One region of the Anaerobacillus sp. ABR4_321 genome, then DNA from elsewhere that is predicted to be linked to it. Evidence: a T-box and tRNA genes for the amino acid it is inferred to sense, from the RefSeq annotation. Region 1 holds a T-box; the other holds one or more tRNA genes.

Region 1 (5,504 bases):
ATTTTTTATTTTTTATATAAAAGGGGGATTTTCTCCCCCTTTTTTCCTTTATTTTAAAACTTCACGGCCACCCATATATGGACGCAGCACTTCAGGTACAATGACCGTACCGTCTTCTTGCTGGTAATTTTCTAATATAGCAGCAACCGTTCTTCCAATCGCTAGCCCAGAGCCATTCAACGTGTGAACAAACTCAGGTTTTCCGTTCTTTTCTCTACGGAACCTGATTCCTGCACGGCGCGCCTGGAAGTCTTCAAAGTTACTGCAAGAAGAGATTTCTCGGTAAGTTCCATAGCTCGGGATCCATACTTCGATATCGTATTTCTTTGCCGCTGTGAAGCCGAGGTCTGCTGTACACATGCTCATCACACGGTAAGGCAGCTCTAGTAACTGAAGGACCTTCTCAGCGTGTCCAGTAAGCTTCTCAAGCTCATCATAAGACTCTTCAGGCTTTACAAAACGAACAAGCTCAACCTTGTTAAATTGGTGCTGACGAATCAATCCTCTCGTATCACGACCTGCAGATCCTGCTTCTGAACGGAAGCAAGCACTAAATGCAGTGTATGCAAGTGGAAGATCAGCGCTATCAAGAATTTCATCACGGTGGAAGTTCGTAACAGGTACTTCTGCCGTTGGAATCAAGAAGTAATCTTCTTCACGAATTTTGAAAGCATCTTCTTCAAACTTAGGTAGCTGACCAGTTCCTGTCATGCTTTCGCGATTCACGAGATATGGAGGTAGAATCTCTTCGTATCCATGCTCAGATTCATGAAGATCCATCATGAAGTTAATAAGAGAGCGCTCTAGACGTGCTCCCGCTCCTTTATAGAAAGCAAAACGGCTTCCTGTAACCTTAGATGCTCGTTCAAAGTTAATGATGTTCAAATCAGTCGCAATATCCCAGTGAGGCTTTGCTTCAAAAGAAAAGTCTTTTCTTTCTCCCCATGTACGCACCTCAACATTGTCATCCTCTGTTTCACCAACAGGTACGCTCTCGTGAGGAATATTAGGAATATGTAGGAGGATTTCCTCTAACTCCCCTTCTACACCGCGAAGCTCTTCATCAAGCGTCTTCACTTCGTCCCCAACTTCACGCATCTCTTTGATCAAATGATCAGCATCCTGCTTTTCACGCTTGTATTCTGCGATTTTCTTTGAAACTTCATTACGCTTTCCTTTAAGTTCTTCAGTCTTCGCGATGAGATCTCTTCTTCGCTGATCAAGCTCTTCAAAACGGTCAAGACCAACAAGATCTTCCCCACGCTTTGATAACTTTTCTTTTACTTCATCAAAATTCTTACGTAGAACCTTTAAATCAATCATGCTTTTTCCTCCTTTTTTACGATAAGCGTCTTAGGAATACAAAAAAGCCCCCGTCCCCTTGGAAAGGGACGAGAGCTACCCGCGTTGCCACCCTGATTGCAGACAATTGCCTGCCTCTTAACAGAATAACGGTCTGCTCCGAGAAAGCTTACTAACGTTCAGCTTTCTACTCAGGGATGGATTCACAGGGTTCAACGGTCGATTCTCACCAGCCATCGACTCTCTTAGCATTGAACATCTATTACTATTTCCCGTCAACGTTTTCGTATATCTTGTATCACAAGCAGAGTTTTTATGCCCTGCTTCCTAGTACGTAATAATTTACACGAAAATTTACTCGGTTGCAAGCCCTTCTTTTTTAAACTCAAGGACCATGTCGATAAAGAGCTGATGCATGCGATCGTCATCCGTCAACTCTGGATGGTACGCACATGCAAGGAAGCGTCCGTCGCGTGCTGCAACCACTTTGTCGTTGAACGTCGCTAGAACTTCGACACCTTCTCCAACTTCTTCGATATAAGGCGCACGGATGAAGACACCGATGAAAGGCTCTTCAAGTCCTACAACGGATAACGGTGCTTCAAAGCTTTCTCTTTGACGTCCAAACGCGTTACGCTTTGCTTTTACATTCATGACGCCAATATGAGATTCCTCCATCCCGTCAATACGCTCTGCAAGCAGGATGAGGCCAGCACATGTACCAAAGATTGGCTTCTCAGCAGCAAAAGCTTTTAAAGGCTCAAGAAATCCATATTGATTGATAAGGCGGCGCATCGTTGTACTTTCGCCTCCAGGCAGCACAAGACCATCGAGGTCATCAAGCTGCTCGATGCGTTTTACAACAACGATTTCCGCTTCTTTTGTTTCTAATGCTTTCACGTGTTCTCGAATTGCACCTTGCAGTCCGAGGACTCCAACTTTCACCATACTGCTTTCGACTCCTTTAATCTATATCTAAGTAAGACCCCCACCTGGATTGCTCAGGTGGGGGTGATTGAATGAATTACCAGCCGCGTTCCTGCATGCGTTCAGTAGGCTGTAGTGAAGAAATTTCAATTCCTGGCATCGCGATACCAAGGTTTTTAGAAATCTTAGCGATCAACTCATAATCTTGATAATGAGTTGTTGCTTCGACGATTGCTTTTGCAAACTTCTCTGGGTTATCTGATTTAAAGATACCAGAACCAACGAATACACCGTCAGAACCAAGTTCCATCATTAGCGCTGCATCTGCAGGAGTAGCGATACCGCCAGCAGCAAAGTTTACGACTGGAAGACGTCCAAGCTCTTTAATTTGAAGAAGAAGCTCAAATGGCGCTTGAAGGTTTTTCGCTTCAGTCATCAGCTCATCTTCAGACATGCTTGAAATTTTACGGATTTGGGATTGAATAAGACGCTGATGACGCACAGCTTCAACAACGTTACCTGTTCCAGGTTCACCTTTCGTACGAAGCATCGCAGCACCTTCACCTACTCGGCGCAGTGCTTCACCTAGGTTACGAGCACCACAAACGAAAGGAACAGTGTACTTACGCTTATCAAGGTGATATTCTTCATCAACTGGAGTTAGTACTTCACTCTCATCGATGTAGTCAACACCCATTGATTCAAGAACACGAGCTTCAACGATATGACCAATACGGCATTTTGCCATTACTGGGATCGATACTGCGTTTACTACCTCTTCTACGATAGTAGGATCAGCCATACGAGCTACCCCGCCAGCTGCACGAATATCGGATGGAACGCGCTCAAGTGCCATTACAGCGACTGCACCAGCTTCTTCTGCAATCTTTGCTTGCTCTGCGTTCACAACGTCCATGATGACGCCGCCTTTTTGCATTTCAGCCATACCACGTTTTACGCGATCTGTACCTGTTTGTTGATTCATCTATATTCCTCCCATATTTATAATAGATAAGTGATATTTTTTTATAACCTACATTAAACGTATCTATTGTAACATTTTTTGAAGACTTGTCCTATCGTCTTCGCTTTGATTTCCTAAAAGATTTTAAAAATACTCTCCAAATTTGCATTTGAAGAGTATTCTCACCTTATTTCCTGAAAAATATTAGCTAAAAAGTCCTTTTACAGCTCCAGCTGCACTACTCCAGATACTTGAGAAAAAGCCTCCGATCGCTCTCATGGTGAGCGTGAACCAACCAGCTTTCTCAACTGAATCTGTCGTTACAAGTGGTACAGAAGAACTTTGTTCGCCTGTAATGTATCCGAACTCTTCACCAGTTACTTTTAGCATAACCTGGCCTACTTCCTCACCTTCTTTTAACGGTGCTGTTAATTCACCATCTTCAGTGAGTAATTTATCGTTCAGCTTGTAGCTCGCTTTATAAGCTTCTTCCGTGCCGTTCTGAACGATCGCATTAAACGATGCACCAGCAGCTACTTCTACTTGCTTTTCTTTCCCTTTTACAACGGGAATCGTAGAATCTTTCTCTACTTGATCACCTTTAGTAATGATTGTTTTTGCTTCAAAATTATCAAATCCGTAGTTAAGTAGTTTTGATGTTTCTTCAAAACGTGCTTCATAAGAATCTGTCTTCATCACAACTGAAATCAGGCGCATGTCACCTTGCTTTGCAGTACCTGTGAACGCATATCCTGCAAGGTCAGTCGATCCTGTTTTCAAACCATCGATCCCTTTTACAGGATACTTGTTTGAATAAACAAGTGAAGGAAGAAGCCAGTTCCAGTTCTTCATGACGATTTTATCATCCGTGCCGTCACGGAAGTTCTTCACTGGGATGCTTGCCGTATCAAGCACTTCAGGGTAGTCCTTGATCAAGTGGTAGGCAAGAAGTGCAGTCGATCGAGCAGACATCATATTCTCTTCGTTCGGTTCACCTGCTGGGTGATTTCCACGAAGGTCTTTGTTATTTAAACCAGAGCTGTTAACGAAACGGTATTCCTTCATACCCATTTCTTTCGCCTTGGCATTCATCATCTCGACAAACTTCGTCTCAGTCCCCGCAACGTGCTCTGCTAGAGCCATCGTAGCAGCATTTGCTGAATAGATCGCCATTGCTTCATAAAGCTCTTTGACGGAGTATTGAGCATCTGAACGAAGGGGTACATTGGAAAGACTTCTATTTTGAGAAAGAATATGTATATTCTCACTAATGCTTACTTGATCGTCCCAATTAATCTTCTTTTCGTGAATTTGTTCAAGTATTAAGTATTCTGTCATCATCTTTGTCATACTTGCAGGCGCGAGCGTTAAGTCTGGATCTTTTTGATAAAGAATCTTACCAGATTCGGCATCTACTAAAATCGCTGCTTTTGCGTTAATATCGGGTGCCTCTGCAGCTTCTGCATGGCTAGTACCGAAAGTTCCTGCTAAAAGTAAAACAAATGCCATGGTTAAAATCATGGCTTTAAAACCAAGGTTTTTCAACCCTTACACCTCCAACTGAGTCTCACATAACCGCTATTTTATCACAACTAAAATTAAAAAAATAGATAGAGGAAAGTCCCCTATCTACTTTTCTAACGTATTTAGTTTAATTTGTCACAGACCTGATAAAACTTCCTTCAAAAGTACTATCAAACGGAATAATTTGGCGCTTCTTTCGTCACTTGAACGTCATGAGGATGACTCTCACGAAGCCCTGCTCCAGTAATTCTGACAAATTGACTTTCTTCTCGTAACGCTTCTAGCGTTCTTGTGCCACAATAGCCCATACCAGAACGGATACCACCTAAGAGCTGATGAATCGTATCACCTAGCGGCCCTTTGTATGGAACACGGCCTTCGATGCCTTCAGGAACGAGCTTAGACATATTTTCCTGGAAATAACGGTCCTTACTGCCTTTTTCCATCGCCCCGATTGAGCCCATGCCTCGATACACTTTAAACTGACGACCTTGGTAAATTTCACGTTCACCAGGACTTTCATCTACGCCTGCAAGAAGGCTTCCGAGCATGACAGCATGTCCACCAGCTGCGATCGCTTTTACGATGTCACCTGAGAACTTGATACCACCGTCAGCAATGATACTTACTCCGTGTTTCCTTGCTTCTGTTGCACATTCATAAACCGCAGTGACTTGTGGTACACCGACACCAGCGATAACACGCGTCGTACAGATCGATCCTGGTCCGATTCCGACTTTCACAACATCTGCTCCAGCTTCGATGAGTGCTTTCGTTCCTTCTGCTG
Region 2 (5,504 bases), 1.4 Mb from region 1:
GTTTAAATATGTTCAAATTCAAATCTCCTTCCATTAATTACACAAACCCATAAACTAGTTTAGCTTATATTCCACTTAGGGAACAATAAACTCGGTTAAAGTTTTTCATTCCCTTTGTGAATAAATCATTACAAAATCTATATTTAGTCTTTACAAAAGAAAGGGTGATGTAGATAATAGACAAGGGACTTTGTTGAGTATTGTCGAAAAAAATAAAATGGTGCAAGGGGTTGAAATGATGGAACTCAACGTTCAGGAGATGATCTTTCAGTTTGTGGGAGGTCTAGGTATTTTCCTGTTTGGACTTAAGTATATGGGTGATGGCCTTCAAAGATCAGCGGGCGATCGGTTAAGAGATATATTAGATCGCTTCACAACGAACCCATTCATGGGTGTGTTAGCAGGTATAGTCGTTACTATCTTGTTACAAACCAGTTCAGGCACTACAGTTCTTACAGTAGGACTAGTAAATGCAGGATTTATGACTCTTAAGCAGGCTATCGGAGTTATAATGGGAGCAAATATAGGAACAACTGTAACAGCATTCATAATTGGTATACCTATCAAAGATTACGCACTACCTATCCTATTTATTGGTGCAGCATTGATCTTCTTTGTTAAAAACAAAAAGATAACGTATCTTGGACAGATCATCTTTGGTTTTGGTGGTTTATTCTATGGTTTAGAACTGATGAGTAACGGTATGAAACCTTTAAGAACTCTTCAGGTATTCCAAGATCTTACGGTTAGTATGAGTGAAAACCCAATATTGGGAGTAGTCATCGGTACCGTATTTACTGTCATCGTACAGAGTTCAAGTGCTACGATTGGCGTTCTGCAAAGTTTATTCTCTCAGGATGCTATGTCCCTACAAGCTGCTATGCCAGTTCTATTCGGAGATAACATAGGAACGACAGTAACTGCTGTTTTAGCATCGATTGGTGCCTCAGTTGCAGCAAGAAGGGCAGCACTTACACATGTAATATTTAACTTAATTGGTACTACAGTGTTCTTGATTATATTATCACTGTACACACCTTTCATTGCATATATCCAAGATGCACTTAATTTAAATGCAGAAATGACTATTGCATTTGCACACGGTATTTTTAATGTTTCTAATACAATCATTCAGTTCCCATTCATTGCATTACTTGCTGTATTAGTAACAAAAATTATTCCTGGTGATGATACTGCGATCGAGTATAAGCCAAAGCACCTTGATCCGGTATTTATCGAACGTTCTCCATCTGTCGCGCTTGGACAAGCAAAAGAAGAAGTTATTCGTATGAGCGAATTTGCTTATAAAGGTGTAAAAGAAGCTTCGAAATATGTCACTTCAAAAGAGCAAAAAAGTGCAGAGAAAACTGCTCAATATGAAGACGCGATCAATAACTTAGACACAAAGATCACAGATTATTTAATTCAGCTATCTGCAACCTCTCTTTCAGCTGAGGAGTCAACTCGACATGGTATGTTGATGGACTCAGTTCGTGATATTGAGCGAGTTGGAGATCATATGGAAAATATCGTCGAGCTCGTTGATTATCAGATCAGCAACAAAGTGAAGATGACTGATGTAGCTATGAAAGATCTCGATCAAATGTTTGATCTTACGCTTACGACTCTTCAACAGGCATTTGATGCATTGGATAATTGGGATGTTGAGAAGGCTCGAGAAGTTGTGAAATTAGAGAATAAGATCGATAAAATGGAAAGATCTCTTCGTAAGCAGCATATCATGAGGTTAAATGAAGGCGAATGTACAGGAAGTGCAGGAATCGTCTTTGTAGATATGATCAGTAACCTAGAACGTATAGGTGATCACGCTGTTAATATTGCAGAAGCAGTTATCGGAGAAGAGTAATAAAAAGTCGGGGCTTAGCTAGCCCTGACTTTTTTTATTCTATATAATAGAAGAAAAAGGGGGGCAACATGGATATCTTATACTGGGTACTCATAATAGCATCGTTTATAGTGGCGTTTGTAGGACTCATCTATCCAATCATTCCATCGGTTCTTTTTATTTACATAGGATATATTGTGTACGGTGTATTTTTCGAATTTAGTTCAATGACAATTTCTTTTTGGATTATTCAAATTCTATTTACCGCGCTACTATTTCTTGCTGATTATGCTAGCAACTTATTTGGAGTCAAGAAATATGGAGGATCGAAAGCCGCCATATGGGGAAGTACTATAGGGTTATTGGTCGGACCTTTCGTTATCCCTTTTCTAGGAATTATTCTTGGTCCTTTCATTGGGGCAGTGGGAGCGGAATTAATCTTTCATCGAAAACCATTAAGAGAGTCGATTAATGTAGGAGTCGGATCTTTACTTGGTTTTCTTGGGGGAGCGTTAATGAAAGGTGCTATTCAGGCAATAATGATTGTTATCTTTCTTGTTTATGTTCTTTAGTAATCTTGATGAAGGGACAAAACCATGCTATAGTAATTTCATCGCTGATTTTCAGCAATAAAAATTATATCACAAAAGTTATTGACTTCTTTTTAAACTATATGGTATAGTTATTCTTGTCGTTAAGAGATATTCCACAGTAGCTCAGTGGTAGAGCTATCGGCTGTTAACCGATCGGTCGTAGGTTCGAATCCTACCTGTGGAGCCATATGGCGGTGTAGCTCAGCTGGCTAGAGCGTACGGTTCATACCCGTGAGGTCGGGGGTTCGATCCCCTCCGCCGCTACCATATTAACTTAACACAATGGCGATTGTGGCGAAGTGGTTAACGCACCGGATTGTGGTTCCGGCATTCGTGGGTTCGATTCCCATCAGTCGCCCCATTTACATTGGACCCTTAGCTCAGCTGGTTAGAGCTGACGGCTCATAACCGTCCGGTCGCAGGTTCGAGTCCTGCAGGGTCCACCATACGCGGAGGAATACCCAAGTCTGGCTGAAGGGATCGGTCTTGAAAACCGACAGGGGCTTAACGGCCCGCGGGGGTTCGAATCCCTCTTCCTCCGCCATCTTTCTTCTAAGTATGGAAAAGTAAGTTAATAATCGTATGATTTTATCGTCGCGGGATGGAGCAGTTCGGTAGCTCGTCGGGCTCATAATCCGAAGGTCGCAGGTTCAAATCCTGCTCCCGCAACCAATTTAAAAAAATTAACTACGTCGATTTATCTTCCTTATTAATTTTTAATCGTAGTCCCTCTAGGGGTAACCTAAACTCATAATTTGAGTTCACTCTTTCAAACATAATAGTACATAAAATTAACAATCATGGCTCTGTAGCTCAGTCGGTAGAGCAGTGGACTGAAAATCCACGTGTCGGCGGTTCGATTCCGTCCGGAGCCACCATATTAACATCGATTCACCACCTTGTAGGTGGTTTTTTTATGTTTACGATTCTTTATGTGTGGAATTATAAAAAGTGGTGACGATATCACGATGTTAAACATTTGAAAACAAAGGATAAATCTGCTACTGTAAAAATGTGATACATTGTGATCATGACTTGTGACGCAATAGTCACAAGGGTTACATACTTTTAAAGGAGGAGATTTACAATGGCTAAATTTGAACTACCACAACTACCTTACGATTTTAACGCTCTAGAGCCACATATCGACGAAGAAACAATGAAGATTCACCACGGCAAACACCACAATGCTTATGTTACAAAGCTAAACGGTGCACTTGAGGGTCATGAAAACTTAGCTGACAAAAGCCTTGAAGATCTTCTTGGCAACCTGGATGCTGTACCTGAAGGAATTCGTACTGCAGTAAGAAATAATGGTGGCGGACATGCTAACCACACACTTTTCTGGCAAGTACTTAGTCCAAACGGTGGCGGCGAACCATCAGGTGACTTGAGCGAAGCAATCAAAAAGAAATTTGGAAGCTTTGAAAGCTTCAAAGACGAGTTCGCTAGTGCTGCTGCAGGACGCTTTGGTTCTGGCTGGGCATGGCTTATCGTTAAAGGTGGAGAACTAGAAATCACTAGTACTCCAAACCAAGATACTCCTGTAATGGAAGGCATTACTCCAATTCTTGGCCTTGACGTTTGGGAGCATGCTTACTATCTTAAGTATCAAAACAAGCGCCCAGATTACATCAGTGCATTCTGGAATGTTGTTAACTGGGATGAAGTAGCTAAGCGTTACGAAGCTGCAAAATAATAGCCAAAACCCCGACAGTATTGTCGGGGCTTTTTTATGGTTCTATTCTTGTATAGACGCTTCCCAGATGTTCTAATAGATAGCCAATAACAAGGTCTGTAATTGCACAGCCATCATTGAAATCGTACTTGCTATAGGAAAAAATTTGATTTTCCCTGATCGATATGAAGAATGTAGGCAGCGTTAATGAATTTTTTTCTTCATTATATGTATGTGGCTGCTCAAGTTTTGTCGCAAAAGAAATCAGTTGTGATAAAAGAGTATTCTTAATTTGATGAGAAATGACGTCCCCTGTATAGATAAAATAATACATCGAACTCTCCTTTCAAAAACATCTTACCCATTTCTAATCTTTCGCATAAGGAGACAGAATTAATACAAAATAAGGGAGGAGGAAAAAAGGGGAGTTTGCCATGAAAGTACTTAAACACGTAATGGGTGATATAGCTGTTACAAAAGATCTACTCTTATTATTAACGATCGGCGGATTGTATGCTTTGAGCATTGCTCTTTCAAATACGTTTGTAAACGTTTATTTATGGAAACAAACAGGTGAATTTGCAGATATTGCGATTTACAACCTTTCAGTTGTCATCAGTCAACCGCTTACATTTATTTTAGCTGGACGATGGGCTAAAAAGATGGATCGAGTGATTGTATTGAGAATCGGCGTAATCTTTTTGGCGCTATTTTATATTACGGTTTTACTACTAGGGCAAAATGCTGGCCAGTTACTCGTCTTATTGGGAGCACTGCTTGGAATTGGGTTTGGGTTTTATTGGCTTGCGTTTAATGTATTAACATTTGAAATAACTGAGCCTGATACGAGAGATTTTTTTAATGGTTTTCTAGGACTTCTAACTTCTTTTGCTGGAATGATCGGTCCTATTTTCGCAGGAGTAGTCATTTCAAGTCTTGAATCATACACGGGGTACAAAATCATATTTGGAGTCTCACTGGTGCTTTTCTCAGCTGCGGTTATCTTGAGTTTTTTCTTAAAGAGGCGATCAGCGAAAGGCAACTTTTCATTCATGCGAGTTTTCAACGAACGTAAATCGAACAGCGATTGGCTAAATGTTCTTCATGCTCACTTCTTCCAAGGGTTAAGAGAGGGAACATTTATTTTTGTCATTGCTGTTCTCGTATTTATTACGACTGGCAGTGAGCTTGCGATAGGAACATTTGGTTTGGTGAATTCCGCTGTTTCGTTCCTGGTTTATTACCTTGCGACAAGATTAATAAAACCACGTTTTCGTATAAAAGCAATTCTTTATGCAGGAATTATGCTATATGTCTCAGTGGTTATTCTTTTATTTGAATTAACGTTCCCGCGCTTGCTGCTTTACGGCATTTGTATTTCAATCGC

What was found. A T-box is a leader RNA that pairs with one kind of tRNA and senses whether it is charged. The one in region 1 lies ahead of serS (serine--tRNA ligase), so its partner is inferred to be a tRNA-Ser.
Region 2: it encodes a tRNA-Ser, which carries the amino acid that the T-box ahead of serS (serine--tRNA ligase) is inferred to sense. The anticodon was not compared.

What each region holds. Positions count from the first base shown of each region.
Region 1 covers NZ_JBSWTK010000001.1:652,044-657,547, forward strand. Annotated here, with positions in the region: gene serS (serine--tRNA ligase) at 49-1,323, opposite strand; T-box leader at 1,385-1,590, opposite strand; gene pdxT (pyridoxal 5'-phosphate synthase glutaminase subunit PdxT) at 1,657-2,250, opposite strand; gene pdxS (pyridoxal 5'-phosphate synthase lyase subunit PdxS) at 2,327-3,214, opposite strand; gene ACXADT_RS03645 (serine hydrolase) at 3,398-4,714, opposite strand; gene guaB (IMP dehydrogenase) at 4,888-5,504, opposite strand, start outside.
Region 2 covers NZ_JBSWTK010000001.1:2,075,425-2,080,928, forward strand. Annotated here, with positions in the region: gene ACXADT_RS10675 (DUF1189 domain-containing protein) at 1-16, opposite strand, end outside; gene ACXADT_RS10680 (Na/Pi cotransporter family protein) at 239-1,867, shown strand; gene ACXADT_RS10685 (DUF456 domain-containing protein) at 1,936-2,418, shown strand; tRNA gene ACXADT_RS10690 (tRNA-Asn) at 2,552-2,626, shown strand; tRNA gene ACXADT_RS10695 (tRNA-Met) at 2,630-2,706, shown strand; tRNA gene ACXADT_RS10700 (tRNA-His) at 2,725-2,800, shown strand; tRNA gene ACXADT_RS10705 (tRNA-Ile) at 2,809-2,885, shown strand; tRNA gene ACXADT_RS10710 (tRNA-Ser) at 2,891-2,983, shown strand; tRNA gene ACXADT_RS10715 (tRNA-Met) at 3,035-3,111, shown strand; tRNA gene ACXADT_RS10720 (tRNA-Phe) at 3,242-3,317, shown strand; gene ACXADT_RS10725 (superoxide dismutase) at 3,527-4,138, shown strand; gene ACXADT_RS10730 (hypothetical protein) at 4,173-4,451, opposite strand; gene ACXADT_RS10735 (MFS transporter) at 4,552-5,504, shown strand, end outside.